DNA from 3 places in the Marinomonas sp. ef1 genome. Region 1 is predicted to be linked to each of the others. Evidence: predicted binding sites of a transcription regulator. Region 1 holds the regulator's gene; each other region holds the start of a gene.
The links. Region 1 encodes FNR, which switches genes on or off when oxygen is low (the NO sensors DNR and NnrR bind a similar motif). Its sites were predicted from a motif close to TTGATNTANATCAA; they were not measured.

Region 1 (9,920 bases):
CATGATGGCTTTTGCAATGTCTGCATCTAGGCGATCAAATACAGGCGCCCCTAAACCAGGCATAACATTTTTAGCGATAACGGTGATTTTTGCACCGACTGAATCGCCTTCGCGACGAAGTGCAGTCATATATTCCTCAAGTTCCGGAATAGCATCGGGATCTGGGCTAAAGAAGCTGTTGTCGTAGACTTGGCTTAAATCTTTGACTTCCAATTTAATTGGACCAAGTTGTGACAAGAAACCTTGGATTTCGATACCAAATTGTTGCTTCAAGTATTTCTTGGCAATGGCACCAGCTGCTACGCGCATCGCTGTTTCACGAGCAGATGAACGACCGCCACCACGATAATCGCGGAAGCCATATTTTTGATCATAGGTGTAATCAGCATGGGCAGGACGAAAAGTCTCCGCGATATTGCCATAATCTTTTGAGCGCTGATCGGTGTTTTCGATCATTAAACCAATCGGTGTTCCCGTGGTTTTGCCTTCAAAAACACCAGACATTATTTTTACTTCGTCAGCTTCGCGACGTTGTGTTGTGTGTTTCGATGTACCGGGTTTACGTAGATCTAAATCACGCTGTAAATCCGCTTCGCAAAGCTCTATGCCTGGCGGGCAACCATCAACAATGGCGCCAAGCGCAAGACCATGACTTTCACCAAAGGTGGTGACTTTAAAAAGTGTTCCAAATGTATTACCAGACATAGTTTATTTCTGCTCTTGTAATAGTTCGCTAAGTTGTTCTTTAGTTAGGATAAAAACACCGTTACCACCCTGCTCTAATTCTACCCACATAAAGGGAATATTAGGATAAGCGGCTTGTAAGGCTGTTTCAGTATTTCCTACTTCGTAGACTAATATACCGTCATCTTGCAGATAATGCGCGACTTGGGATAAAAATTCATGGGTGAAATTGAGGCCATCTTCACCGGATGTTAAGGCTAATTCAGGCTCATTATGAAATTCTGCAGGTGCATTTTCAAAGTCGTCTGCATCCACATAGGGTGGATTACAAATGATCAGGTCGTATTGTTTGCCTGCCAAGCCTTTAAACATATCTGAATGAATGGCATGAACTCGCTCTTCGACTTGATGACGGACAATATTTTCATTGGCAACTAATAATGCGGGTTCACTGATATCGGAAATATCGACTTCTGCATCGTCAAAGACTAAAGCTGCCGCAATACCCAAACAACCAGAGCCAGTGCACATGTCTAAAATATTCAACGGATAGTTTTTAAGCCAAGGTGCAAATTCACTTTCCAACAAAGATATGATTGGAGAGCGAGGAATCAATGTGTCTTTGGTAACTTTAAACGGTAGTCCCATAAACCAAGCTTCCCCTAGAAGGTAAGGCAATGGCTCGCGTTTAGTGATGCGAGTTTGAACTAGCTTAAGAATGTGTTTCTTTTCATTGTAGGTCAGTGCGCAATCCAACATATCACGATCAAAGTCGAGTGGAAGTTTTAATGCCCCCATAACAAGATGAACAGCTTCATCCCATGGATTGTCTGTACCATGACCGTAAAACAAGTCTGCCTGTTTAAAGCGACTGAATGTCCAACGAATGAAGTCTTTGATGGTGGATAAATCACGAACGGCTGATTGCTTGTAGCTCATCTTCTCTTCTTAATTATGAATGCGCGGATATGGCGAGTAACTTATTATAACGGTTATTGTTTCGTGCCTCTATCTTTGCGTTGCATGGTTTTTACTGAGCTGGTTAAGGCATCGAGTTTTTTCGTCATTTCTTGCCACTTTTTCGCATCATTTTTTATTTTATTTTGTTGGTTTTGTTCTAGGAATGCTGCAAGTTTCGCGTTTTCTTCAGTGAGCTTAGCAATTTGATTGTCTTGTTTGGCAAGATCTACTTCTTTTTGAGCAAGGTTAATTCTGAGTTCGGCGTTATCTTTTTCTTCTTGTTTGATCTGGCTGGTTAATACAGAGTTTTGAGCAATCACTTCTTGGTATCTTTGCTCACTAAATGCAAATTTTTGTTTAAAGGTTTCTGCTTCATCACCTACTTTTTTGTGCTCTGACATTAATGAATCATATGCTGTTTGTAATTCGATTAATGCTGAAGATAAAGACATATAACCACTTCGTGTTGCTTCTTGCTTGAGTTTTTGGTGTTGCTCAATTTCGGACGATTTTTCATCAAGTAATTTTCCGAGGTTTTGAGTTACTTCTCTTGAGAAGCGTTTAAAGACGGGAAGCAACACATCGTTGAGTTCACTTAACTCGTGTTGTTGCTGTTCTTTGTAAGCTTCTTCCCAGTCGGTAATCGCATTTAGAAAAGTGGTGTTTGAGCAGCGCCGACCGTCCTTTTGTAGAAAATATTCGGTTAAACGAGGAATGTTTGGAAAACTGTTTTTTTCGATCAACTCCCAGCAGGCTTGATGAATTTCTTCTCTTGCTATGTTTGCTTTGCGAGCCATAGTTCATGTCCTACCGATCATTTAAGACCTAAAAGATAAATAAGGAATTTATATTATCAAATATATCTTAACTATTAAACAACACGACGAATCAGCTTGTCACTTTCATTTTTTGCTTTGGTATATTTTAGACAATAAAAAAGCTCCCGCAGGAGCTTAGTGGTACTGGCTGATCTTTAATGTTATCAAGCTGATATTTATTGGATGCTGGTAGTGTTTATAACTCTTGTCGCCATTTCAACACCAAATTCTTTGGCTAACTCTCTCCATGAATCTTGTTTCGGCTCATAGACAACAGGCTCTGCATCAGGGAAGCGAGCATCTAATATTTCATTTACGCTCGCTAAGCCATCAATCAAACCAATTTTGATGGCTTGTGAACCAGTAAACACCATCCCTGAGAACACATCATCTGTAATAACAAGTCTATCGCCACGACCTTCTTTTACGGCATTGATGAACTGTTGATGAGTTTCATCTAATACTGCTTGCCATTTAACCTTTGCTTCTTCGGTCATTGGGGCGAATGGGTCAAGAAAGGCTTTGTTACGCCCTGCTGTGAAAGTGCGACGTTCTACACCAATTTTTTCTAATAAGTTGCTAGCATCAAAACCAGATGAAATAACGCCAATGGATCCAACCAAGCTAGCTTTATCTGCATAGATTTCATTCGCAGCTGAAGCTATGTAGTAACCACCGGAAGCGGCCATGTCTTCAACAACTACTAGAACCGGAATGTCTGGATAGTTTTGTTCTTTCGCGCGAATGGCATCGTAAATAATACCAGAATGAACTGGACTTCCGCCTGGGCTGTTCATTTCAATGACCACACCTTTTAGGCGAGAGTTTTGGTAAGCGGCATCAAGCAAGCCAACAAACTCAGAGGATTCTATCTCGTTATCAGCACCAATAACGCCACGCATTGGAATCATGGCAACTATATCACCTTCTAAACTGACATCTTGAAAGTTAGATTTTGCAAACCAACCACCAACTACCGCTAAGAAAATCGCGAGCGTGGTAAAGCGAAAGAAGATTCTCCAGCGTCTAGTGCGACGCTTCTCGATAAGATTCTCACTGAGTGTTTTCTCTAGTAATGACCAAATCTCTTTATTTGGGTCAGTACTATCTTTTTCGATCTTCTTCCCTGTGCGTGTATGTTCGCTTGAGGTTTCACTAAGTGACTGCTTGCGATCTTCGTCTTCTGTCCAGCTCATTTGTTATAGCCCTAAAATATTTGATAATTGATTGAAATCGTTTATTAGCGCATGCGGTTGGCAAGCTCTTAATCGTTCTTCTTGATGTGCACCATAAGTTACTCCAATGCTTTTCATTCCAGCACTTGTTGCCATGTTTAAATCATATTCTGTATCGCCAATCATGATGGCATGTTCAGGCAAAAGATTTAGCTCAGCTAGTATTTGCTCCAGCATTAACGGGTGTGGTTTCGATATGGCCTCATCGGCACAGCGGGATGCGACAAAGTAATCTCTTGTATTAGTTAGAGACATTACTCTTTCAAGCCCTCGACGACTTTTACCCGTGGCTACCGCCATTTTTATACCTGCAGATTGCAGTTTGTTTAATACGCCTATAACTCCGGGATAAGCTAATGGCGGCGTTTGATCTAATGCTACATAAATAGTCTTGTAGTGCTCGATAATTGTATTTTGTTTATTTAAAGATAACTCTGGCCAAACCGTATCTACGGCTTTATCGAGAGATAAACCAATGATATTTTTTATATCATCTTTTGCTCTTGTTGGTGCTCTTGCCAAGTGGCCAGCCTGCAACATGCTATGACATATATTGTCGATGGAGTCGAATAAGGTACCGTCCCAATCAAAAATTACCAACTTAACCATAGATACCTCTTAAGAATAGTCCGGCGAGAGTGTACCATAACCGAAAATGACTAAATAAGGATTGGTAATGACTACAGGCTATACATTAGAGCAACTTTCAATTGATCAAAGTGTTGAATATCGCAAAGTGGTTACACAAGCAGATGTACAAGCTTTTGCTGATGTAACAGGTGATACAAACCCTGTTCATTTAGATGCTGAATATGCAGCAACGACTTCTTTCGGTCAGCCAATTGCCCATGGCATGCTGACAGCTGGCTTTATCTCAGCAGCGATAGGTACTCAATTGCCAGGACCTGGCTGTATTTATTTAGAGCAAACGCTAAAGTTCCGCTCTCCGGTTTTTGTTGGTCAAGAAGTGGTTACGACTGTAACGGTTACTGATATCAATGAACGTCGTCGCCGTGCAACACTAAAAACAGTGTGCGAGTGTGACGGTAAAGTGGTTGTAACAGGTGAAGCAACCATTATGCTGCCGGCATAAAAAGTGAGCAATGATAATAAAAAGCATTAGCCCATAGCTGGTAATGCTTTTTCGTATTTGTTATGGCGACGAGAATATGTGCCAATTTTATCAATGCCATGGCCAAATATTTTTTTATGTATCTTTAATTATGGTTCCCTTATTTGCATCACAATTGTTAGACAAAGTGTCTGATCGTGAAAAAATGCGGCATTTTGTAAAAAAGGCTGGGATTTAGGCAGGAGCAAGCCTATATTTATTAGACAAAACAAGGATTAGGTGTTGCCATGAAAATTCAATTACTAATGATCATTACCGTGATTATATCGTCTTTATTGACGATATCTCAGCGCGCCAATGCTCAAGAAGTAAATCAATTTCGCTGGCTAGAACCTACTGTAGAGCAAAGATGCGATGAAGTCGTTGTCCCAGATCAAGATAATGGAGCAGATAGTGGCTTTATTGTATTTATTCCATTTCGGACTCATCCCTCCGCTTTAACTCCAACGCCTTTTCTAAATTATCGCTTACCTGTTATTGCTAAAATTAGTAGTAGCATCAATCCAAGAGCCCCACCGTTTTCACTGATATAACTCACCCACGCTTTAGCTATTTTATTTTTTACACTGGGGATTAATCATGAAAACACTAACTTATGTATCTACAAAAGACGTTAACCAACTAACTTGGCCTGCAACTACAGAAAATATAAACCTTTATTCTTCTGCTTTATCAGTCTTTACTGATTTTCAAACGGCCGGCCCACGCGTAATTGAATCAAATACTCGTGCAGATGAGCTTGTTCAGTTGATGAGAAAAGAACATGTACGCATGAAAATCGTAGTCGATGCAGATAATCGCTTTGTTGGCGTTATTAGTCTTGAAGACTTGTCTGAAGATGTCTTCATTAAACAGGTAGCAAATGGTTTTCAACGTTCAGAATTGATGGTTGCAGATTTGATGAGAGCTAAAGAAGTGTTACTTGCTCTATCGTATACATCTCTTAAGCATTCAGATATTGAATCACTTTTGTTTAGTCAGCGTAACAATAAGCTGCAGCATTTGCTTGTTATTGATGAAGATACCAAGGCTATTCGTGGTTTGATTTCATCTAACGATGTTGCTCGTCAGCTTCGATTGGATATTGATGTTGCTTTCTCTAGTTTTGCGCATACTTACCAAAGCGCTATTCTTGGTCAAAAAGAGCCTACAAAAAAGCTAAAGGTAGCTTAATTCACGATCAACTTTTAGCGCTAGTTACTTAAAAGAAGCCCAGATTATTAGATAATCTGGGCTTCTTTTTGTTTGCTCTTGTTTCTTATTAGCCTTTCTTTTCGATCCAATAGTAATAAATCTCCCCTTCTTGATCTTGTCGAATAAGCTTGTGGCCAAGAAATTGGCAGAACTTTGGAATATCTCTTGTCGTTGATGGATCAGTCGCAATGACTTTTAGCACCTCCTTCGCAGCCAGTTTTCGCATCTCTACATGAAGCATCATTACGGGTTCAGGGCAAAGTAAATCTGTTGCATCAAGCTGAGCTTGGTGTTCCATAATATTTCTCTCAATAGGTTAAGCTTCGGTTTCGATATTCTTCTCTAGCCAGTTTTTCGTGTGAATAGCTATTTCTAAAACAGTGTCTTCTATACTTTTATTGTATTTTTTTAGCGTTTTAAAGTCATGGTCCGCACCTTCTATCCAAAGAATATTCACATTGTCAGGTAATATTTGCTTACTAACCCAATCGTACGAACCTAATTGATCTCTTGTGCCTTGAATAATCAAACATGGTGCTTTGAGTTCAGCAAGAAACGATAATCTATTTTTTTCGGGCTTTCCGGCTGGGTAGAAAGGAAAACCGAAACATACTACAGCTTTCACCATGGGTAGATGTGTTAGTTGTGTAGCTACTCGACCTCCCATGGATTTTCCAGCAACAATACAGCTATTCTCATCCACAATATGCTCAGCAAATTCAGGAACAAGGGTGTTAAATCTAGGTGGTGGCCTTTTCTTTCCTAAACGCTCTTGCTCTTGCATATATGAAAAAGTTACTGGTATCGTAGCTTGCTGTCTTTGCTCGGATATTGCGTCACAAAGTTGCTTTAAAAAGGTGTGATTGTGACCAGCACCAGCACCGTGGGCGAGGTATAAAGGGAGAGAATTCATGTTCATAATTTTCAAAAAAACGCTATTAGACCAGATTAGATCGATGGTTAGAACCTTGCTAGATGCATTATTACCAACAACATAGAGAAAGGTTTTAGTTGCAGTATGAAAATCCTTGATCTGGGTCAGCAAATAGCTTTTCACTAAAGTGTAAACTCCTATTAGAAATTTTAATAGGAACACATCATGATTTGGGATTCTTCACTTATCGCTAAGTACGATCTATCTGGGCCTCGTTATACATCTTACCCAACGGCACCGCAATTTGACTCAAGTATTAGTAAAATTGCGCTTATTGATAAGATGTTAACGCCTTCCGAAGCGCCTCTTAGTTTGTATTTTCATATTCCGTTTTGCGCTCACCTTTGTTACTACTGCGCCTGTAATAAGATTGTGACTAAGCAGTACGATAAAGGCGCCGAATACGTTGAACTACTCGGCGAAGAAATGAGATTACGCAGCCTTATGCTTGATCACTCAAGAGAAGTTACGCAGTTACATTTTGGTGGTGGCACCCCTACTTTTTTGACCGAAGAATTAATTGAGGTGCTATTTGATAATATTCAGCAACACTTCAATTTAATTAATGACGGAACGCAAGATTACAGCATTGAAATAGATCCTAGAGAAATAAGTCGATCTAAGCTGAAGTTATTAACTGAAAAGGGAATTAACCGAATTAGTATTGGTGTGCAAGACTTTGACATCAAGGTACAAGAGGCCATCCATCGTGTTCAACCCGTTAAAATGGTTGCAGATCTTGTAAAAGATGCTCGCGAATTAGACATTAAGTCAATTAATTTTGATCTTATTTATGGCTTGCCATATCAATCTATAGAAGGCTTTAGAGAGACTTTGGCGCAAGTGATTGAATTATCACCAGAGCGAATTTCGCTGTTCAATTACGCTCATTTACCTGATCGATTCCGTGCTCAAAGGCGGATTTCAGATGATAGTTTGCCCGTATCAAGTATGAAACTTGATTTGTTGAAAATGAGTATTGAGTATTTGATAGCTGCTGGTTATGAATATATCGGCATGGACCATTTTGCAAAATCAACTGATAGCTTGGCGATAGCTCAAAAACAAGGCAAGCTACAGCGTAACTTTCAGGGCTATACAACACATGCTGGCACAGATTTGGTCGCATTTGGCGTTTCTGCTATTAGTGATTTAAATGGTGTTTATATCCAGAACCATACTGACTTATCAATTTATAGGAGTAGTATTGAGAAAGGTCAATTAGCTATAGCTAAAGGGTATATTAGTGATCTAGATGACAGAATTCGACATCAAGTTATAATGACGCTAATTTCTCAATTTGAGTTGAACACTGCCATTATTGAGCAAAAATATAATATTCGCTTCTTCGAGTACTTTTTTGAAGAGATGGAAAATCTAACTCCCATGACTAAAGATGGTATGTTAGATATTGATCGTAGTGGAATGCAGACCACTATTAAAGTTACAGAGCGCGGTAGATTATTAATTCGCTGTATTTGTATGGTTTTTGATAAATATCTCAACGGCGCCATAAAATACTCTAAAGTTATATAGATCGAGATCAGGGAGATTCACATGTCATTGACACACACACAGTCACGATTCAACAGTACGCTTACTTCGCAATGCCAGAACTGTAGCTTAAGCGCCCTTTGCCTTCCAATAGCATTAGCTGATGAAGATATTAATAAATTAGATCAAATAATAGAGCGTAAGAAACCACTAAAAAAGGGCGAGTTTTTGTTTCGCCAAGGTGAAGCGTTTGATTCAGTTTATGCTGTACGCTCTGGCACTTTAAAAACATTCAATATTACGTCCGTCGGCGAAGAGCAAATTACAGGCTTTTATTGCCCCAGTGAATTAGTCGGTTTAAGCGGGATTGATTCAAACGTCTACCCTGTTTCTGCAAAGGCACTGGAAACAACAACAGTGTGCGAGATTCCATTTAGTCATCTTGAAGAGCTGTCTTCTCATATCCCTTCTTTGAAGCATCAGATATTTAAGGTGATGAGCCGTAAAATATCCGACGACCAACAGATGATGGTATTGTTAGGGAAAAAGAATGCTGATGAGAAAGTTGCTTCTTTCCTTTTGAATCTATCTAATCGATTCAAAAAGCGTGGTTATTCAGCGAGCTCTTTTCGTTTATCTATGTCGCGTGGTGAAATTGGTAACTACCTTGGATTGGCCGTTGAAACTGTTAGTCGTGTCATCACTCGTTTTCAAAAAAATGAGTTAATACATGTTGATGGCAAGGAAATAGAAATAATCGACTTCCCTGAAATGCAAAAACTCGTTGGGGTTGCTAGTGATTGTGGTAAAATCGCCCGCATTTGATTGATATGATGAGGCCCAACAGGCATGCTTTACGACGATTTTTACGTTAAATCCCTAATACAAACAATAGAAGACTGGCCAAAACAAGGTATAAGCTTTCGAGACATTACTCCCATTTTTAGTGACCCTAAAGGCATGAGAATGGTTGTTGATGCTTATGTGCATCGCTACATTGCAACAGATATCACTCATATTGCCTGCATTGATGCTCGAGGCTTTTTAATTGCTGCTGTTTTAGCCTATGAACTGCAAAAGCCGCTTATCTTAGTGCGTAAAAAGGGCAAGCTTCCAGGAAAAACCATTTCACAAAAATACGCTTTGGAATACGGTGAAGCGGAATTGGAGATCCAAGAAGGCGCAGTGAAAGCAGGCGATGAAGTATTGTTATTTGATGATTTGATAGCGACTGGCGGTACCCTATTTGCCGCAATTAAACTATTGACCAGCCAAGGTGCGAATATAAAAGAAGTGGCAGCTATTATAGATTTGCCCGATCTAGGCGGAAGTCAAAAACTAAGAGACAGTGAAGTACCTGTTTTTAGCCTTTGCGCTTATGATGGTGAATAATGCTCGAATGTTAACAAATAAAAAGGTGGCATAAGCCACCTTTTTATTTTCAAAAAAATATTTACTGTTATTAAAAG
Region 2 (9,920 bases), on a different contig from region 1:
TAAAGAGATGGGCCTTTAACCATACCAACTAACAGAGCAAATTCATCGATATTTAGTTCATTCAACGGGCGACCAAAAAAATGCTGGCTAGCCGCAGCAAAACCATGCAAGGCACTGCTGCCCAACTGAGCTAAATACACTTCGTTCATGTAAGCCGTGATAATGGCCTCTTTCGAATAATGGTACTCAAGCAGTAAGCTCATCACCACTTCAGTCAGCTTTCGCGTGTAAGTTCGCTCAGAACTCAAATACATATTCTTCACAAGCTGCTGAGTTAAGGTAGAGCCACCTTGGCGTCGTGAGCCATGAGTTAAGTTAACTAGCGCAGCTCGCGCAATACCAGTCGGAGAAATTCCCCAATGCTGATAAAAATCCTGATCCTCTACCGCAATCAAAATATCAATCAGGGGCTTAGGAATATCATCATATGTTAAAATTTGACGGCTTTCTGTATTACCGCCATACAAGAAGCCAATACGCTGAGGCTCTATCCTTGCCTCGTCTATTTCATCACCATTCAATGCTTGAATAACTAAGCGACCATCTTGGAACGAAAAAATACGCCTTTCACTTTCATGAAATCCCAAATGATCAACATAGGAACGCAAATGTGCACTGACTTTCGTTTGACTACGAGCAGCCCAGCCAACGTTTTGACTATTTCGACCAAATCGGTAACCAGTTTCTTCCAATAAACTTTCGAGGTCTTGCTTTTTCCAAGGTGCTCCACTTGATAATATAACAGGTGCACTGTAGACCTCTGAAGGCACTTGCCATTTCTGCCCTTCAAAACGGCTAACAACTTGCCCATTTAGCCACCATACCCAACCAGCGAAAGGAATACTTCCTATCAAAGCAATAATTACCCCCCATTTAAAAAGGGCACAGAACAGCCTCTTCAAAAAGGAAGATTGTGATGTTTTTTTCTTTTGAGTCGGGGACTTACGTGAAGATTTTGCCGGAGTTTTTTTAGTCATAGCGGGTAAGTATAGGGAGCTTGCCGAAAGCAAGCAACGACCTAAAATCAACTAACTCAATTCTTGCATATTGACTCATCGCTCATAGCGCTTTAGAGTCTTTGCTCACGGAAAGTTTATTTAACTGACATTTTGCTGAACTTTATTCACTTAGTCAGCGGTAGAATTGAAAGAAAACACCACTAAAATGTGAGGATTTTTGTTCTCACTCTAGTTCGCATGATTATGGAAAGCGTCAATTCTACTGAAGTAAACAACATTCATTATAAAAAAGTGCGGTAATCACGTGTTTAATAAATACCTTATCCCTGATGCGCAAAACCTTCCTGAAGGCAAAGCATTAAACATAACAGTAGAAAAATATAACTTTTTAGTAACTAAGCAACAAGGTCAAATTCTTGCTTATGAAAACTTATGCCCTCATCAAAAAAAGCAACTTAATTGGTCTTCTGATCCTGCGTTAGATGAGGAAGGTGATTATTTAAAATGTCATCATCATGGCGCTCTTTTCTCTCCACTAGACGGTACATGTATTACCGGCCCATGCCAGGGAAGCCACCTCAAAAAAGCGACAGTCGGTATAGAACAGGGCAACTGCTATCTGCTTTTTGCTTAATCAGCCACTGAGTATTATTGACGTCATGAAAATCATAACGGACGATGGCTATGATGAGATGAACTCTTAGCTAAGCTTCTGTTTCTAATGGTTTTCATATCAAGAAGCCATTCAAGCTTTAGCCCAAAACACAGCCAGCTTTGGCTTAATAACAAGCGACATTAAAATAGAAATAACCAGACCTGCAGGTAACGCAGAAATAAAAGTCGCCCCCCACAGATCAATAAACTTATCTAGAACAAGAAAACCATGCAAATTTATTGTCGTTACAATAGCCATAATGGATTCCATTATCACCGCCATGACAAATCCGAAAACAATATTTTTTTGTGTCATAGACAAAGTATAAAACACTTTATTGACAAGACTATTCGTCACAACAGAAATCACACCACCGATTGGTGCAATACACAAAACACACAATGCAAAAGAGGAAAGCCAAGCCCCCATAAAGCCATCAGTAAAACCAATATTCTTCCAAGTCATTAGTAGGGTTAAAGAACCTCCTATAGCAATAACAAAACTAACGATAATAGCAATTTTTTGAACTTTCTTTGACATAGATCTGCTCGCAGTGAATGATAAGGTTAATACGGTAAATTAAATTGACAAAGTCAACTATATTAAATTATGTTGACATAGTCAACTACATTGGAATTTTCTATGCAGCATTACGAGTCAGAACTACAAACTCTTCTCATAAATACAATCGGTGGATTAAAAGCTTCAATGAAAAACATCATGAAAGAAAAAGGATTACCACTCTCTCCTTTATATTTTATGATTCTGAAACATATCCATGAGACAGAGAACTGCACGGCAAATTATCTTGCAGATATAACCGAAAGAGACAAAGGCCAAGTCACTCGATTGGTTCAAGAAGTAGTGAACCAAGAGCTTGTTATTAAGACCCAGAATCCACATGATAAACGTAGTCAGTTTCTTCTATTAACCGAGAAAGGCTTAGGATTTTATCAACAATTAGCAAAAGCAGACAAAGCGGTTCTAAAAGAAATGAGAGCAGATGTTAGTGATGAAGAACTGAAGAAATTCTTAGAAATTGGCGCAAAAATGCTAACAAATTTGCACGCTATTAATGACAAAGTGTAGAAGAGGTTTAAATTAAACCTCTAATGCTAGATCACCTAAAAATATACGCATTACTCTTTCTCGTCTTTTGCCCTCCAACCGCGCTGAAGGCGTATTCAAGCTATCTGCAATATGAAACAACTTGTTATAAAAATGGTCTATAGAATAAAACGTATCATCAGGCTCTCGTATTTCGCAAAACGGGTCATTAAGGGAATATAAAGGACGATTTAGTGCTCCACTTACTTGCATACATCGAGCAATACCGATTGCACCCAATGCATCTAACCGATCAGCATCTTGTACTATTTTAGCTTCAGGAGTTTCTGGCGAGATATTGGCACTAAAACTATGAGCGCGAATAGCATGATGTATCGCACCATAATATTCGCTTGGATAATGAATTGAGGCCAAGAAGTTAATAGCTCTATCTCCTGCCAATGTAGAGGCTAAATGACGCTCTGGATGGTTTTTAGGCAAAGAAACGCAATCATGCAGCCAAGCAGCAGGAACCACAACAGCCAAGTCTGCTCCCTCTTCAATCGCAAGTTGTTTTGCTACTTTTACCACTCGGGAAATATGGTTCAAATCATGAGCAGAATCCGCATGCCCTTGAGCTTGCAAAAATACACTGCAACGGTGTTCAAGTTCGGATAAAAAATCTAATAACATCGTTTTTCCAAGAGAGACAAAATAGCTATGTAAAAATGAAAAGCCTACCCCAGTCCTATAAAACAACACAACGAAAAAAGGCTTTGATTCAAAAAATCAAAGCCTTTGCTTTTCTTAAATACTCGTTATTAGAAAGTATAACCAACACTTGCCATGAAGGTAATAGGATCAATATCAGCGTTAAAGGTTCCTACTGTTGTATGCACATCAGTATTAATATCCATGTACCAGAGAGACGCGTTAGCAAACCAGTTTTCAGCAAAATTGACATCAACACCTACTTGAGCAGCTAGACCAAAAGAGTTATCAAGACTCACATCAGTACCAGCCAATGCACCTTTACCTTTTTCATCAAAGAAAATAGTATAATTCAAGCCAGCGCCAATATAAGGACGGATTTTGCTATTTGCCTGACCAAAATAATATTGCGCCATTAAAGAAGGTGGTAAATGCGATACTTCAGCCACTTCACCTAAACCTTTAGTCGATACCTTATGAGTAAAAGGCGAAGCAGCTAGCAACTCAACACCAAACTGATCTGTCAGCATGTAGGTAAGAGTAACGCCAACTTGAGTATCGCTATCAAGCTCCAATTCACCTTTATTCAATACATCATCACTGCTTTCGTTTGGCATCACTACTGCAAGGCCTGCACGAGCAAAAACATCCCCTGCATTATGAGCCAATGCAACTGATGAGCAAAGCGCAGAAACAAGAGCGACAGGAAGTAGAGCTTTCATAATAAGATTCCTTTTTTGATCAATAAAATGTCTGTGACAAAAAAGGTAACAGGATGAAAAATAAAATTATTAATCTAGATCAAGGTTTTGCGGTAACTCAAAGGACAATGTCGACAATACCCTAGGTAGGTCAACAAAAGATCAACTACCTAAATCAAATCACTTTTCACTCAATCTTGCAGATAAAAAGACCCGTCCGATAAAAGATCAGACTGCACACACTAGTAAACCAAAGAAAATAATAAAGTAAACTATTTTACCATTCACCTATAAATCGGTAAACTTTGCGAAAATTTTCATCTGGAATAAACCAATATGCCAATACTAATTGCAGTGACCTTACTTTGGGCTTTTTCGTTTAGCTTGATTGGGGTGTATCTTGCCGGTCAGGTCGACGCCTGGTTCTCTGTTTTAATGCGTGTAACACTTGCAACTGTGGTTTTTTTGCCCTTCTTAAAACTACGTCAGATTGAAGCAAAAATCGCTTTTAAATTAATGGTATGCGGCGCTCTACAGCTTGGCATTATGTATGGGTTTTATTATCAATCCTTCCTATATTTATCCGTTCCTGAGGTTTTACTATTTACAGTTATGACACCACTATATGTCACTCTAATTAATGACATGCTAGATCGCCGTCTTAATATAGGCTTTGCCATTAGTGCAATCTTAGCCATTCTTGGAGCTGTTGCCATTCGCTACCAAGGAGTAGACGAAGGGTTTATTAAAGGATTGTTAATCGTTCAAGGTGCTAACATTTGCTTTGCTTCAGGACAAGTTGGTTATAAACGTATTATTGCAAAGGAACGCCCAGATCTATCACAACGTACGGTATTTGGCTGGTTTTTCCTTGGAGCCTTGGCCGTTGTTATTCCTTGTTTCTTAGCATTAGGAAATCCAGATAAACTACCAACAACAACGCTTCAATGGTCAATTTTGACTTATCTTGGCATAGTTGCTTCTGGCTTAGGTTATTTTGCTTGGAATAAGGGCGCTACAATGGTGGATATTGGCACTCTTGCTGTTGCTAATAACCTTTTAATACCTGCTGGAATTGTCGTCAATGTGATTTTTTGGAACAGAGATGCCGATATTTTACGTCTAGCCATTGGTGGCGGGGTTATATTATTGGCACTTTGGGTAAACGATAAATTCAACCAAAAGTACGCCAAAGCACAAACCGACACTTAACTAAAATACGATAGATCAAAAAAACGCCCAGATTTTCATTGGGCGCTTTTTTAATTTATTAAAGTACATGTGCTATTCAACAAGCCAAACCTGTAAGGCTTTTTTCGCTTCTTTGTCTGCTTTATTGAACCAAAATTGAAACATTTCCAGCTGGATATTAGCAACTGTTGGCTTATACATATCATCTGCTATCCAGATACGCGCATCTTTACGAGTCACTTCGTCGGATTGATTATACCAAAATTGCATCATTTCTAACGCAACGTCTTCTGTCATAATAACAGGAGCAGGTACTGGACCAGAACCAGAACCAGAACCAGAGTTAGTATTGCTCGGTGAATTTTTGGCGGTTAGTCGCTCAATTTCTGTAACAAAATCACGGGTGTTCTGAAGTCCAGATTTAGTTTTCAAGCTTTGTTGTTTGTAGTCAACATCTTGACCATTTACGTTATCATAAATCGTAAATTGTGGGTCTTTGGCATTGGCCTCGGCCTGCTTTTGAGTCGATATATAAGGTGCTTTCAGCGTAAAATAGGTATTCTTTTCAAACTGTAAATCCAAAACAATTGGTTCAGATTGATATTTTTGTGTATCACCACCGCTTCGCAACAACTTGTTAAAACGCACAACTATCTGATGCTGACCTTCATCAATATCTACTTTAAAATCATTACCAAAATGACCTGCGCTTTCAAGATCGACATACATGATCTCAAAAGACCGTGGCACTTCAAATGTGGCAGCCATAGCTGGTAAAGTAACAAAACCACACCACAAAGCACCAAACGCAATAAAACGATTTCTTACTTTCATTTAACACTCCTTACAACACATAACAACATAGAGAACAAATCTAGCATATAGTTGTCTTTTATTTGCTTGGTTTACTTTACTTAGAAATCACTTGCTAGATTTTGTCTTTTTTCATCACAAAAAAGAGACAAGACGAAGGCTAAAATTGAAAAATCGAACAAGCATATCGCTATAAAATACAACTAGCGATTGATTAGTATGAATCTTTAATACTCATTATTTGTATCTAAAAAGGACAATGGCACAAGATTATGCCAAATAACACTCAAGTAGACCTAAATCATAAGCTCACTTTAAGAATAATTGAGCTGTCTATTATTACCATTTTTTTTGCTCTGATATTTCGACCTTTAATTGTTGATCTGCCAATTCAATTTACAGTAATCATTTTACTAGACTTAGTAATAGTCACAGCGCTATATGTAATTGTTCGCTTCTATATTCTACCCAAACTAGAGATTATTCTTTCTCTATGTACCGCCGTTATCATCCTTCTTCCCACATTAGCACTCTCGGGAGGAGTCAATAGTCAGGCAGCCTGTATTTTACCCTTATGCCCTATTTTTGCAGCTCTAATTGGGGGTTACCGCGAATCATTAATTATTACGATCATACTTGCCCTAGGCGTCATATTAGCGACCATTTTTAGTCAGCACATTACCGATTTAACAGGGGAGATTCACTCTCAACAAAAATCAATCGATCGAGGTTTTTGGTTAACAATTTCCATTATTTTTAGTGGCGTCTTTGGCCGCTTCTTTTTAAAAAGGTACGCTGAACTTACACAACAGCTGAAAAATGAAAATATCCAAGACCCCTTAACAGGATTATTCAATAGAAGAGGCTTAAACCTTCATTTTAGTACAGAGTTAGACAATGCAAACACGGCTAATTTGCCTTTAAGCCTTATTCTCATTGATATTGACTACTTTAAAAAAATAAACGACATGTATGGTCATGATATTGGTGATGTATGTCTAATAGAAATAGCTAACACCCTCTCACAAGCAATAAGAAAAAACGACATTATTGCCCGATTTGGAGGAGAAGAGTTCATCATTATCTTACCAAACACAGCAAAACATGATGCAGCCGTCATAGCGGATAAATTGAAAACGACAATAGAAAAACAAAAATTCAGTAAATTTAGCCTTGCACTCACGATCACACAAGGACTAACTGAGCGCCATCAAGATAATGATAACGCTCTAAAAATGATAAAACGCGCAGACAAAGCACTCTACAGAGGTAAAGATAAAGGACGTAATTGTGTAGAACTATCTGAGTAAACTATCCCTTATAAATGTCAGGCTGCCATTTTTGCATAAAGGTTGATGGTGAACTTAATGGTGTATAGCCAAACTGTTGATACAAGCTATGCGCATCTCGGGTTGCCAACAAGATTCTTCGTAATCCCTGTAGCGATGGGTGGTCATGGACTTCTTGCATGAGCCATTTTGACAACCCTTTACCACGATGAGCTTCATCAATAAAAACATCGGCCAAGTACGCAAAAGTTGCCTGATCCGTTATCATTCGAGCAAAACCAACTTGCTTACCTTCAGACGAAAACACACCAAAGCACAACGAATTATCTAAGGCCTTTTTAAACGTTTCTTTAGGGATGCCTTCCGCCCAATAAGTGCTTGATATATAAGTATGAATGGCATCAAAATCCATTTCTTCACGATGACTACTAACTCGATAACCTGAAACCATCTCCACCTCCAATATTGTCTTAAGTATTATTTAATCTCTCTTGCGCCACCGACTGTATTTAGAATGTACCCCCCGCGTAAAAGCCGACGAATATTCTTCAAGAATATCGACACCATATAATATAGCGACTACGATAAAAGACAGCTTTATCGCCACATAAGAGCCAATAATAGCAATGCACACACCGATTGCGGCCAGAGTCCAAATCGTCGCAGCCGAGGTAACACCAATAACCGCACCATCTTTAGACAACATAACTCCAGCCCCCAGAAAGCCAATCCCCGTAATCACCTGACCTATGATTCGCGATGGATCTGTAGTCTCAGCAGCAACAAACATCGACGATGCAATAAACACATAAGTCCCCAATACGATTAACGCTGAGGTTCTGATTCCTACGGGCTTACCTCTCAGTTGTCGCTCTAAGCCAACAATAACGCCACAAAAAATAGCAGTAGCAATCGAGCTCCAATTATAGGGAGCAACGGAAAATAACGATTCTAAATTCATATAATCTTTCTTAGGACAAACGCCATAACTAGAAGAATACAAGGAACGATAGCTCTCTTATAATGTACTGAATTTTTGACGTTAATACAGTTATTAATCAGGCATCAGATTAAAAATAAATAGAAAGGAGAAATATCAAGACTGGTACAAGAAGAGAGTATAAAGATAAAAAGCCTGTCATCAATTTTTGTGGCAGGCTTAAAAAACAGCTAAATATCAAAATCTAACAAAGCTGAGCTGAGACCCTTACCATGTATATCGAGAGCCAAAGAGCGAGTAACACCACCACCTAACGCTTCATACATAACAAAATTTAATGCACCGATAGCCGGTAGTTCGTAGCGCACAACTTCACCAGAGACAATATCACCAAACCAATTTTGTACTTTCTCTGCCGTCACAGCGTCTTTAATCAGCACATAATCATTAATGTCATAAACAATAAGAGAGATGTTTGAGATATTGCCCTTATCACCTGTACGGGAATGAGCGATGTCACGTAATTTCATTGCTTAACCCTCTAAAATTGTAATCATAGCGTGAACCTGAGATCGGGGAATCAAACTAGAATCCATAGCTAGTACTTCTTTCGCAGACTTCATAACACCACCGCCACCCGCAGGTCCATTGGTGTATAAAGTTTCAACTTCATTACCTACCGATATAGCTTCTTCTAATGTTGAGCAACGAACCGCTACACGAGCACGAATTTCATAAGGTTCATTTTGAGCTGATCTTGTTTCACCATGTAATGCATTCACGCCAACTAAATCATAGCGTGCTTCTAATGGTATAAATCCACACACCGAAAAACGCGCCTTCACGATATCTAAAGCCAACCGCCCCCGTGCAACAGCATTTGGTCCTGCATACGAAATTTCACCTTCGCCAATAAAGCCATCGTTATACCCTACAGACACCTTCAATGTATCTGTTCTAGGCAAACCACTTGCGCCTTTTACAGCAACACGATTCTCAGCTTCTTGTTGAAAAGTGACATTTGAGAAATCTGCAACAACATCAGGAGTAAAATACTGATCTGGTCGGTGGATTTCATACAACAGCTGCTCTTTGCAAGTGGCTTCACAAACCACACCACCAGAACCTTCGACTTTGGTGATAATCGCATCACCAGACTCATCGACCTCAGCAAGAGGAAAACCAAGACGAGCCAAATTCATCACATCCTTAACACCAGGATCAGCAAAATACCCGCCAGTTATTTGGCCTGCACACTCAAGCAAATGACCTATGCACGTACCTTTTCCCAATTTCCTCCAATCATCTCGGGACCAACCAAACTCATGCACCATAGGAGCAAGAAACAAAGAAGGGTCAGCAACTCGACCTGCAATCACCATATTGGCTCCGCTTTCCAATGCTTCAACTAAGCCTTCAATCCCCATATAAGCATTAGCCGATAAGATATCTTTGCCACTTTGAGATAAAGCGACATTCGCCTCGATCAGCTTTAAATCCAATCTCTGCAGTTCAGGCAACACATCGTCACCAGTGACCACCGCCACTTTAAATGACTTTAAGCCCAACTCCTTAGCAACACTCATTACCACATGTCCAGCTGCAATAGGATTA
Region 3 (9,920 bases), on a different contig from region 1:
GTCCTGTTCGTTCGCCTAGTTCTTTTCGTTTACCAAGTCCTTTTCGTTTAAAAAGAGTCACGCCATTTGGTGTTGGGGAATCCGTTATTGAATGGGCAACAGGACTCGCTAAATTAGATCGCTTGTATCAACAAAGACCAAGCAGCCAGACCAGTTTTGAATTTATGCGTTATACCCTTGAGGCGTTGGATATTGATTATTCGATTGCAAAAGGCAGCGTAGAAAATATTCCTCAAAAAGGCCCTGTGGTGATAGTAGCTAACCATCCACTTGGAGCGATTGAAGGTGTGGTCTTGGCCGATTTGGTTGGACGAGTTCGAAGTGATGTAAAAGTGCTGGCTAATGAATTGCTTAAGCGTTTGCCGGAAATAAGTGACTTATTTATTGGCGTCGATGTTTTTGGTGGCAAATCGGCACAACGCACCAATGGCAAAGCGATTCGTGATGCTCACCGACATTTGGCTGATGGCGGCGTGCTGATTGTGTTTCCTGCTGGGGAAGTATCGACTTATCCGAAAAAATCTAAGGATCAGTCTGCAGAAAAGTCGAGAGAAAAGCAGACATTGGCAGACATTGAATGGAGCCAATCCGTTGCTAATTTCTTAAAACGCAGCGAAGCGACCACGGTGCCGATTTTTATTAATGGCCAAAACAGCGCGCTCTTTTATCAAGTAGGTCGTATTCATCCTTTGTTGCGAACCGCTATGTTGGGAAGGGAGCTACTTAATAAGAAATCCTCGGTGATTGAGATTTCCATTGGCAGTGCCATGCCGTTTTCGGAGGTGAGTCAGTTTGAGAGCAACCAAGATCTTGTTAGTTACTTGCGCTTAAACACCTACTTAATGAGTCCTCAACATGCTCAGGAACGTGTGTTCCAGCATGGCAGCACAGATTTGCCAATCATTGCGCCAGTTGATCAAGATTTATTAGAAGAAGAAATTGTCAGTCTGCCAGGCGAGGTGCTGTTGCTGAAACAAGGTGATTTCAGTGTTTACTGTGCGCCGACAGAATCTATTCCTCAGTTAATCCAAGAAATCGGTCGTATTCGTGAAGAAAACTTCCGTGCCGTGGGGGAAGGAAGTGGTTTAGCCTGCGACATTGATGAATACGATGGTTATTACCATCAATTGTTCGTTTGGCATCATGGTAATAAAGAAGTCGTCGGTGCCTATCGAATGGGAATGGTGGACAAGCTCATCGAAGCGCATGGTTTAGAAGGCTTGTACTCACGCAGCTTGTTTAACTATGACCAAGCTTTTATCGACAGCCTAGATCACAGCATTGAAATGGGGCGATCTGTTGTCGCGGCTAAGTATCAAAAGAACTTAAATTCATTGCTTTTACTTTGGAAAGGCATTGCGACCTTTGCTTATCGGAACCCTAAATATACGCATTTATTTGGCCCTGTGAGCATTAGTAATGATTATAGTCACACAGCTCGCCAGTTAATCGCCGCGACTTTGTCGATCCATTATTACGATAAAGCGAAAGCCAGTTTAGTGATGCCATCGACGCCACTACGAAACAGTGGCTCGGTATTTTGGCAACCTAATTTATTATCATCTTTGGCGAGTGTTACGCTGCTTTCTAAAGTTTTATCGAGAATGGAGCAGGGCAAAGGCTTGCCTGTATTGATTCGTCAGTACTTAAAAATGAACGGCAAGTTAGTGTGTTTTAACATCGATCCAGCGTTTCATTATTCATTGGATGGATTGATTGTGGTGAATTTAAAAGATGTGCCTTTATCGATTCTGGCTAAATACATGGGACAGGATGAAGCTAAAATTTATTTAAGCGATACGCCTAAAGTGTGAACGCCAAATTAAAATAAGACCACTTAGCAGTAGTAAGTAATAACGATGTAAGATCATCGCTGTTACTTACTACGAGTGTTCATTTCGCGAATGATTTCAATGACCTTATCTGGATACTGCAGATTTATGATGTGTCCCGCACCTTCAATCCACTCTACTTTTAGCTCACTATTTTTAAATAAGCTTGTGGCGTAAGTCGCACTTGCTGGATCGACCAAGGTATCGTCTGTACCTTGCAGAATAGTAATGGGTGTCGTTAATTCACTCAAATTGTTTTGGGCTGCTTCTAAGCTGCTAGTTAGATCTAATACTTCCATATTTGAGTGGTTCCACATATCTGGAACCAGCAAATTTGGTGTCCAATCGAGTAGCGTATTATACCAACGAGCCTCTGCTAGTTCTGGTTTTAGGTCACCAGCTAAAATCACCACACCACGAACAAAGTCAGGGTGATCTGCTGCTAAAATAGGCACCAAAGAGGCTCCTAGAGAATGACCAACCAAGATGATTTTTTGTTTTCCATTACGCTCCCAAATATTTTCTAGCATCGGGCCGATCATAGCTGATTGAGTTTGTAACTTAGTTGGAAAGTCCCCAGCATAAGTCGATTTACCCCAGCCCGGTCTATCTATAGAGATAAGACGAAAGCTTTGTTTGAGTTTAGCGTCTTGAAAATAGCGGGCAAAAGAAGTCCAATCTCCCGGTGTGCCATGAACAAACACTATGGTATCGCGCGGTTTTTCACTTGGGTCACTGCTGGCGTAGTGAAGCTTAAAATCGCCATCAGGGCCTTCCATATACAAAACATGATCTTGAATAAGCCCCGGCGTATTTATAACCTGTTGAGCGATACCTTCATTTTCTTTTATTTCTTTAGGCATGCTACAAGCAACTAAAAAAATAGTCGACAGACAGATAAAACAGAGCTTTAAGTAAGAATGTATAGTGTTCAAAATTAATCTCATTGATGAGGTTCCAAAATAAGAAAAATGGCTCTGTGTGGAAATAATTCGTTTGTGCTAATGATTATACATTTTATACGTTAATATTTGCCTATCATTTTTGTGTCGGCCTCTCGAACTAATTAATTTCTCGATTAATCACGTCTTTTTTACTACTTATTTCTTTCACTCTCTTTATCTTGATCTAACGCAATGTTTTGAATTGCAACTACACTCATAATCCAGCCTTATAGTAAGCCTTATAACTTTTTGAGGCTTCGGTGGGCGTTGGATAACAAGAACACTCAATGAAGTAAGTGTCTACGATCGTCTTTTTTCTCAATCAAATGAATGGGTTGAAGTTATATGATTAACGAAGCTGTAGTGGAATTATCGCGATTTCAGTTTGCTTTCACTGCTCTGTACCACTATTTGTTTGTCCCGTTAACACTAGGGATGTCTTTCTTACTTGCGATCATGGAGTCCGTCTATGTCATAACAGGTAAGCAAGTCTACAAAGACATGGTTAAGTTCTGGGGTAAATTGTTTGGTATTAACTTTGCGCTAGGCGTAACAACAGGTTTGACGATGGAGTTCCAGTTCGGGACTAACTGGTCTTACTACTCGCATTACGTTGGCGATATTTTTGGTGCACCTTTGGCCATCGAAGGCTTGATGGCTTTCTTCCTTGAATCAACCTTGGTTGGTTTGTTCTTCTTTGGTTGGGATCGCCTAAGCAAAGTGAAGCACTTGGTAGTAACTTGGGGCGTGGCGCTAGGTTCTAACTTGTCGGCTTTGTGGATCTTAATTGCCAACGGTTGGATGCAGAACCCAGTAGGTTCAGAGTTCAACTACGAAACAATGAGAATGGAATTGGTTGATTTCGGTGCTTTATTGTTTAACCCAGTTGCGCAGGTGAAATTTGTTCACACTGTATCAGCAGGCTACACAACGGGGGCGATATTCGTTCTTGTTATTTCAAGCTACTACTTATTAAAAGGCCGTGACCTTGCTTTTGCTCGTCGCTCATTTGCGATTGCTTCTGCGTTTGGTTTGGCGTCTATCTTGAGCGTTATCCTTCTAGGTGACGAATCAGGTTACGAGCTAGGCGAAGTGCAAAAAGTGAAATTAGCTGCGGTTGAGGCTGAGTGGGAAACACAGCCTGCGCCTGCGGACTTCACGCTAATCGGCTTCCCGAACCAAGAGCTTCAAGAAACCGAGTACGCGATAAAAATCCCAGGCTTAATGGGCTTGATCGCGACGCGCTCCCTCGACAAAGAAGTAGAGGGCATCAAAGAGCTGAAAGAGCATAACCGCCAACGTATTATCAATGGTATTTATGCCAACCAGTTGCTTGAAAAATTGCGTAGCGGTTCAACGGATCCGCTGGTAAAAGAAAACTTCGAGAAAGTGAAAGACGATCTTGGTTACGGTTTGCTAGTAACCGCATTTAACGAAGACATTAACAAGGTGACCTCTGAAGAGATCGATCAGGCGGTAGAGTATTCAATTCCTCAAGTTGCGCCGTTGTTCTTTGCCTTCCGTATCATGGTTGGTTGTGGCTTCGTGATGTTGGTTGTTTTCGCTGCGGCTTTCTATCAAAACGCACGTCGTCGTATTGGCAACAATCCTTTGTTCCTTAAGTTCATTATGTTGTGCTTGCCTCTGCCTTGGATTGCGAATGAAGCAGGCTGGTTTGTTGCAGAATATGGCCGTCAGCCATGGGCGATTGGTGAGATTTTACCTGTTCACGTTGCGGTATCCAGTTTAACGGCTACTGAGATTTGGATAACGATTGCTGGTTTTGCCGTGTTGTATACCACGTTCTTGATTGCCGAGATGTACTTGATGATTCGTTTTGCTAAGCAAGGTCCTTCTAGCTTACATACTGGTCGTTATGCACTTGAACAAGAAACGTCTCAGCTAAAACAAGAGGTGTAAGATGGATTACGAATTATTAAAAGTCATTTGGTGGGTATTGATCGGTGTTCTACTGATCGGATTCTCTGTGACAGACGGTTTTGATATGGGCGTTGGTAGCTTGTTGAAAGTGATCGGCGGTACGGATTCAGAACGTCGTATTATGATCAACTCAATTGCCCCTCACTGGGACGGCAACCAAGTTTGGTTTATCACAGCGGGTGGTGCTTTGTTTGCTGCTTGGCCTGTGGTTTACGCAACATCCTTCTCTGGTTTTTACTTTGCGATGATGTTGGTGTTGGCGGCGTTATTCTTCCGTCCAATCGGCTTCGATTACCGTTCTAAACTTGAAAATACAAAATGGCGTACTAGCTGGGATTGGGGGATTACCTTTGGTTCTGCTGTACCACCTATTATTTTCGGTGTGGCATTTGGTAACTTGTTGCAAGGCGTTCCATTTGAGTTTGACCAATATTTGCGTGCGACCTATACCGGTTCTTTCTTTGCACTACTAAACCCATTTGCGATTGTCTGTGGTTTGGTTAGCTTGCTAATGTTAATGACGCAAGGCGGTGCTTGGTTGCAGATGAAAACAGATGATGCCTTGCTTGTAAAAGCCAGTCGTATCACTGCGATAACCGGTGCATTAGCGGCTGTGTTGTTTATTTTAGCAGGCGTGTGGTTGGCTTACGGCATCGATGGTTATGTCATTACCAGTGTCATTGATGGCAATAAAGTCATGACACCATTAATGAAAACAGCAGAAGTACAGCCAGGTGCATGGTTAGCAAACTATGAAAAAGTGCCTGCGCTTATGTTGGCTCCTCTCATTGGTATTGCGGGTATGTTGTTTGCTGCACTGGCGAGTGTAATGAAAAAAGGCGCATTGGCTTTCTTGAGTTCATCATTAGGTATTGCTGGCATTATCGTTACCGCTGGTGGATCAATGTTCCCATTCTTGATGCCTTCTTCAAGCTACCCAAGCATGAGTTTGACTATGTGGGATGCGACGTCAAGTGAGAAAACCATGATGATCATGTTTGTTGTGGCTTGTATCTTTGTGCCAATCGTTCTTGCCTATACCTTGTGGAACTACTTTGTAATGTATGGCCGTTTGACGAAGAAACACATCGAAGAAAACAATCATTCACTTTACTAGTCATTGGCAAAGAAGATAGAGCTCGCAGAGCTCTATCTTTAGTAACAAATAGAGGAATAAGTTATGTGGTATTTTGCTTGGGTTCTTGGCGTATTGTTGGCCTGTTCATTCGGCATCATCAATGCGGTTTGGTTAGAATTTAGTGGTTACGAAGGTGAAGAGGAGCAAAAGTAAGCCTTATGACGAGAGAGAAGGGAGCACAAAAAGCTCGTCGAACTGGTCGAATTAAAACACCGGAAGCGGTATTTTTGGGACAGTTAGCGAATCAGCAGTCATCAAAATACCGTCTTGCACAAGGCTTCGGTGTTCTGTTTGCCGTGTCTTTGGTGTTGCAGGCTTGGGTGCTAGCAAATGTATTTTCAGATATGGCGCTGCACCAGTCTTTTTCTATATCTCTCTTAGTAGTTGGTTTATTTGCTCTACTAATCCGTGCCTTGGCTAACTTTGGTCGAGAGCGTATTTGCACTGGCGCAAGCCGTGATATTCGTTACGGCTTGCGAGGTAAATTGGTGTCGCATCTGACAAATCTTGGGCCAGCGCGCTTAAGAATCGAAGAAGATGCGGCGCTTTCTACTCGTGTTTACGAACAAGTAGACGCGTTAGATGATTTCTTTAGTCGCTATAAACCACAAGTGTTTATGGTGACCTTAATTCCTTGTGTGATCCTACTCTCCGTTGTTTCTATTTCTTGGATCGCCTTCTTTGTTTTTATGATGACCGCGCCTTTGGTCATTATCTTTATGATCTTTGTCGGCCACAAAGCCGCACAAGCCAACCGTCGGCAATTTAATGTATTGGCCATGTTGTCCAATCAATTTATGGACTTGAACCAAGGTCTTGCCGAATTAAAACGCCTGAATAGAACTAATGAAGCACGAGAACGTTTGTCTGATAGTGCCAATGCCTATCAGAAAACCACCATGAGTGTTTTGGTGTTGGCATTTCTATCTACCGCCACCCTTGAGCTTTTCGCATCATTGTCTATCGCCATGATTGCCTTGTATTTAGGGCTTGGCTTATTGGAAGTCTTGCCATGGCAAGTCGGATCATCACCTGTTACCTTGACTCAAGCCATGTTCCTTTTATTGCTCGCGCCTGAATTTTATTTACCCTTGCGTCAGCTGGGTAACGATTACCACGCGAAGCAAAAAGCCGAAGCCGCCGCGACCGATTTATTAGAGATTTTAGATGCGCCGGTTCATGCCGCTGCCTCGCAAGAAGAAGTAAGTCGTGTTAGTGAATCGAATAATGCTGCAACGCCCAATCAACTGACATCTATACAGTTTGAGAACCTAAGTTGGCGAGAAGATGGTCGTTATCGACTTGCGCCAATCACCGCGACAATTAACAAAGGCGAACGCGTCTGGTTGAGCGGTGAATCGGGCGTTGGGAAATCCAGTCTCTTGCATCTTTTACTGGGTTTTGAAGAAAACTACCAAGGAATGTTTCTCGTGAACAGTCAGCCGTTTGGTGAACTGAATTTGGCCTCTTGGCGAGCAAAACTCGCTTGGTTGCCACAAACACCAGAATGGGTAAACGGCAGCATTCGTCGTAATTTACTTTTGGGTCTTGGCAGCAAAGAGGGAGCAGCGCTTCCAAGTGAAGACGAGATACATGCCGCGCTGCGAGAAAGCCAATGTGATGAGTTTATTCAAGCGTTACCAGCAGGACTGGAAACCAAACTAACCGAGCTAGGCGCAGGGCTGTCTGGCGGACAAATGCAGCGTCTTTCTATTGCCCGAGCTTTATTGTCCAAAGCGGATATGTGGCTGCTTGATGAACCTTGTTCTGGTCTCGACAAAGAAACCGCTCAAGCGGTGCTTGAGACGCTGGAAAAAGCATCAAAAGGCAAAACCTTACTCATCGTCAGCCATGATACGCATCCCATTGCATGGGTCGACAAACATTGGTCGTTAACCAAAGGAGGCTTGCATGAGCAGTCACGCAAAGAAAACCGCCAAGCTATCGCTTAAGCGCCTTTTATTGGCCAATCCTTGGGGATTTATAATTCCCGTTATGACTGGCATCGCCGCGACCTTGGCGGGTGTTGCGCTATTAGGCATATCCGGTTGGTTTATTTCTGCTGCGGGTCTTGCGACTGCACTGGGTGGCGCGCTAGCTTTTAATTATTTAACCCCTGGCGCCATCGTGCGAGGCATGGCAATACTCAGAACAGCAGGGCGTTATGGCGAACAAGTCACTGCGCATAATCATTTATTGGGATTACTGCGAACTTTGCGTCTTTGGGTATGGGATCAGAGAGTCGCAAAAGACGCGGCCAATCTACATGAACAAAGCCGAGGCGATTTGCTACAGCGACTAGTCAGCGATCTTGACCAAATTATTCGTTGGCCTTTGGTCGTCTTCTTGCCTTGGATTTATGCGTTATTGGCGTATGCCGCTGTAGCGATTTTTGCCTACTTCATCTTGCCCTCGTTACTGTGGCCATTATCTATTGCTGCGCTATTTCATGTTTTCGTGGTGCCTTATGTATGTGGGCATTTTGCCAGCCATGCTGTGCACGTCGGGCAGATTTTAGGTGTACATCGCCGTAGTCGCTTTGTCAGTTTGTTTTCTGCTTTGATTACTTTGACCATTCGTGGACATTGGGGAGATTATGCGCAACGCCTTGGTGAACTGGACGAACGACAACGGCGCATGGAAATTCGTATCCAAAAAGCCGTGAGTTTGGGTCGATTATTGGCTTATGGTGTGACTATTATCCTACTTGCTAGCAGCTTCTATTTATTGGGCAGCTTTGATGCAGAAACAGGTCGTTGGACATTATTAGACGGTGTTCAAGGTACTTGGGTTGTGGGTTTTGTCTTATCTTTATTAGCAGTGAATGAGCTGGTATTGCCCTTAGTGCAATCCTTCGTCGCACAAGGTCAGTCTCAGGTTGGCCTGCGTCGTTTGAATCAATTACATCAAGATGCCAAAGTCCAACCAGAAAGCAAAACACAAGCGATTCATCGCATGTCATTCAAACATTGGCGTGGCTTTCATGCCTCAAGTGGCATGGGCAATCAAGCTATCGACTTTTGCGTTCAAACTGGCGAATCACTATGGCTTCGTGGCGCCAGCGGCTCAGGTAAATCCACGCTATTGGCCTCCATTGCAGGCGACTGCTTGTCCTCTGGCGATGCATTAATTAACAATGAAAAATGCGACCTTTACAGCAACCAATCGTACCAAGCACAGCTAAGCTATTTACCTCAATCACCTTATATCTTCCAACAAAGCATCGGCGCGAACTTACGCCTTGGAAACCCAGAATCAACCGACGACGAACTCTGGTCTGTTTTAGAAGCCGTCGCCCTAGCCGAATGGGCTCGCAACCTACCAAATGGCTTGGAAACCTTACTCAGCTCACAAGGCCGAAACCTTTCCGGCGGACAACGCAAACGCCTCGCGTTAGCGCGCTTATTGCTAAGAAAGTCTCCAGTCTTACTGCTAGACGAACCCTTTGATGGACTAGACAAAGCCACCATTGAGACTATTTGTCACTCGCTTCAGAACGACTACAAACCGGATATTTTGATTCTCGTCAGTCACGTTAGCAGTCGCATCGGCGACAACTCAAGAGTCATCGAGCTTTAGCTCTATAACTCCCTAGCTAATCGTAGGGCATCATAAGCGCAGCGTAATGTGCCGTTGAAAGCGAAGCTTTCATTGTGGGTCGCGGCTTTAGCTCTACGCGGAATCCATGTTCCATTCAAACGCTTTGTATTCCCGACCTTTTTTCCGCTCTGCTGAGCGGGTAACTTTTTGCTAGCGCCCAAAAAGTAACCAAAAATTCGCTTTAAGATCTTTAATGCCTGATTTTCATCATAGGCGCATGATTGCTGCCTACGCTCGTTATATCGTAAGGCATGGATTGTTCTTTTAGTAAGAGATACATCTTCAAACAATGACTCTGAAACTCCATAAAGTCGCGCAACTTCGTCGCGTCGAACTGATTTCATCGTAGCTATTCGTGTAAAACCAAAGCGTAGGTCATCATGAGTGCAGCGACTCTTTAATCAAAAAAGCGCCGTTGAAAGCGAAGCTTTCATTGTGGCTCGCGGCTTTAGGCCGACACGGAAT

Region 2: the regulator FNR is predicted to act here: its motif matches at 4,164-4,177, upstream of CCS02_RS13960 (OmpW family outer membrane protein).
Region 3: the regulator FNR is predicted to act here: its motif matches at 2,956-2,969, upstream of CCS02_RS00850 (cytochrome ubiquinol oxidase subunit I).

The regions. Positions count from the first base shown of each region.
Region 1 is NZ_NHTT01000002.1:450,624-460,543, reverse strand. Features, by position in the region: gene aroC (chorismate synthase) at 1-705, opposite strand, end outside; gene prmB (50S ribosomal protein L3 N(5)-glutamine methyltransferase) at 709-1,623, opposite strand; gene CCS02_RS04575 (hypothetical protein) at 1,677-2,441, opposite strand; gene sppA (signal peptide peptidase SppA) at 2,639-3,658, opposite strand; gene CCS02_RS04565 (HAD-IA family hydrolase) at 3,662-4,306, opposite strand; gene CCS02_RS04560 (MaoC family dehydratase) at 4,374-4,790, shown strand; gene CCS02_RS04555 (hypothetical protein) at 5,057-5,362, shown strand; gene CCS02_RS04550 (CBS domain-containing protein) at 5,409-6,002, shown strand; gene tusA (sulfurtransferase TusA) at 6,091-6,321, opposite strand; gene CCS02_RS04540 (alpha/beta family hydrolase) at 6,340-7,080, opposite strand; gene hemN (oxygen-independent coproporphyrinogen III oxidase) at 7,123-8,493, shown strand; gene fnr (fumarate/nitrate reduction transcriptional regulator Fnr) at 8,515-9,276, shown strand; gene CCS02_RS04525 (adenine phosphoribosyltransferase) at 9,301-9,843, shown strand; gene CCS02_RS04520 (YfaZ family outer membrane protein) at 9,914-9,920, opposite strand, start outside.
Region 2 is NZ_NHTT01000009.1:57,617-67,536, forward strand. Features, by position in the region: gene CCS02_RS13935 (transglycosylase domain-containing protein) at 1-854, opposite strand, end outside; gene CCS02_RS13940 (Rieske (2Fe-2S) protein) at 1,264-1,593, shown strand; gene CCS02_RS13945 (DUF2798 domain-containing protein) at 1,705-2,154, opposite strand; gene CCS02_RS13950 (MarR family winged helix-turn-helix transcriptional regulator) at 2,257-2,703, shown strand; gene CCS02_RS13955 (HD domain-containing protein) at 2,716-3,354, opposite strand; gene CCS02_RS13960 (OmpW family outer membrane protein) at 3,483-4,094, opposite strand; gene CCS02_RS13965 (carboxylate/amino acid/amine transporter) at 4,410-5,285, shown strand; gene CCS02_RS13970 (YccT family protein) at 5,358-6,098, opposite strand; gene CCS02_RS13975 (GGDEF domain-containing protein) at 6,350-7,387, shown strand; gene CCS02_RS13980 (GNAT family N-acetyltransferase) at 7,389-7,817, opposite strand; gene CCS02_RS13985 (MgtC/SapB family protein) at 7,848-8,327, opposite strand; gene CCS02_RS13990 (AtuA-related protein) at 8,537-8,836, opposite strand; gene CCS02_RS13995 (acyclic terpene utilization AtuA family protein) at 8,840-9,920, opposite strand, start outside.
Region 3 is NZ_NHTT01000001.1:179,334-189,253, forward strand. Features, by position in the region: gene CCS02_RS00840 (lysophospholipid acyltransferase family protein) at 1-1,814, shown strand, start outside; gene CCS02_RS00845 (alpha/beta fold hydrolase) at 1,877-2,695, opposite strand; gene CCS02_RS00850 (cytochrome ubiquinol oxidase subunit I) at 3,122-4,696, shown strand; gene cydB (cytochrome d ubiquinol oxidase subunit II) at 4,698-5,834, shown strand; gene cydX (cytochrome bd-I oxidase subunit CydX) at 5,898-6,008, shown strand; gene cydD (thiol reductant ABC exporter subunit CydD) at 6,014-7,807, shown strand; gene CCS02_RS00870 (amino acid ABC transporter ATP-binding/permease protein) at 7,767-9,434, shown strand; gene CCS02_RS00875 (hypothetical protein) at 9,437-9,799, opposite strand.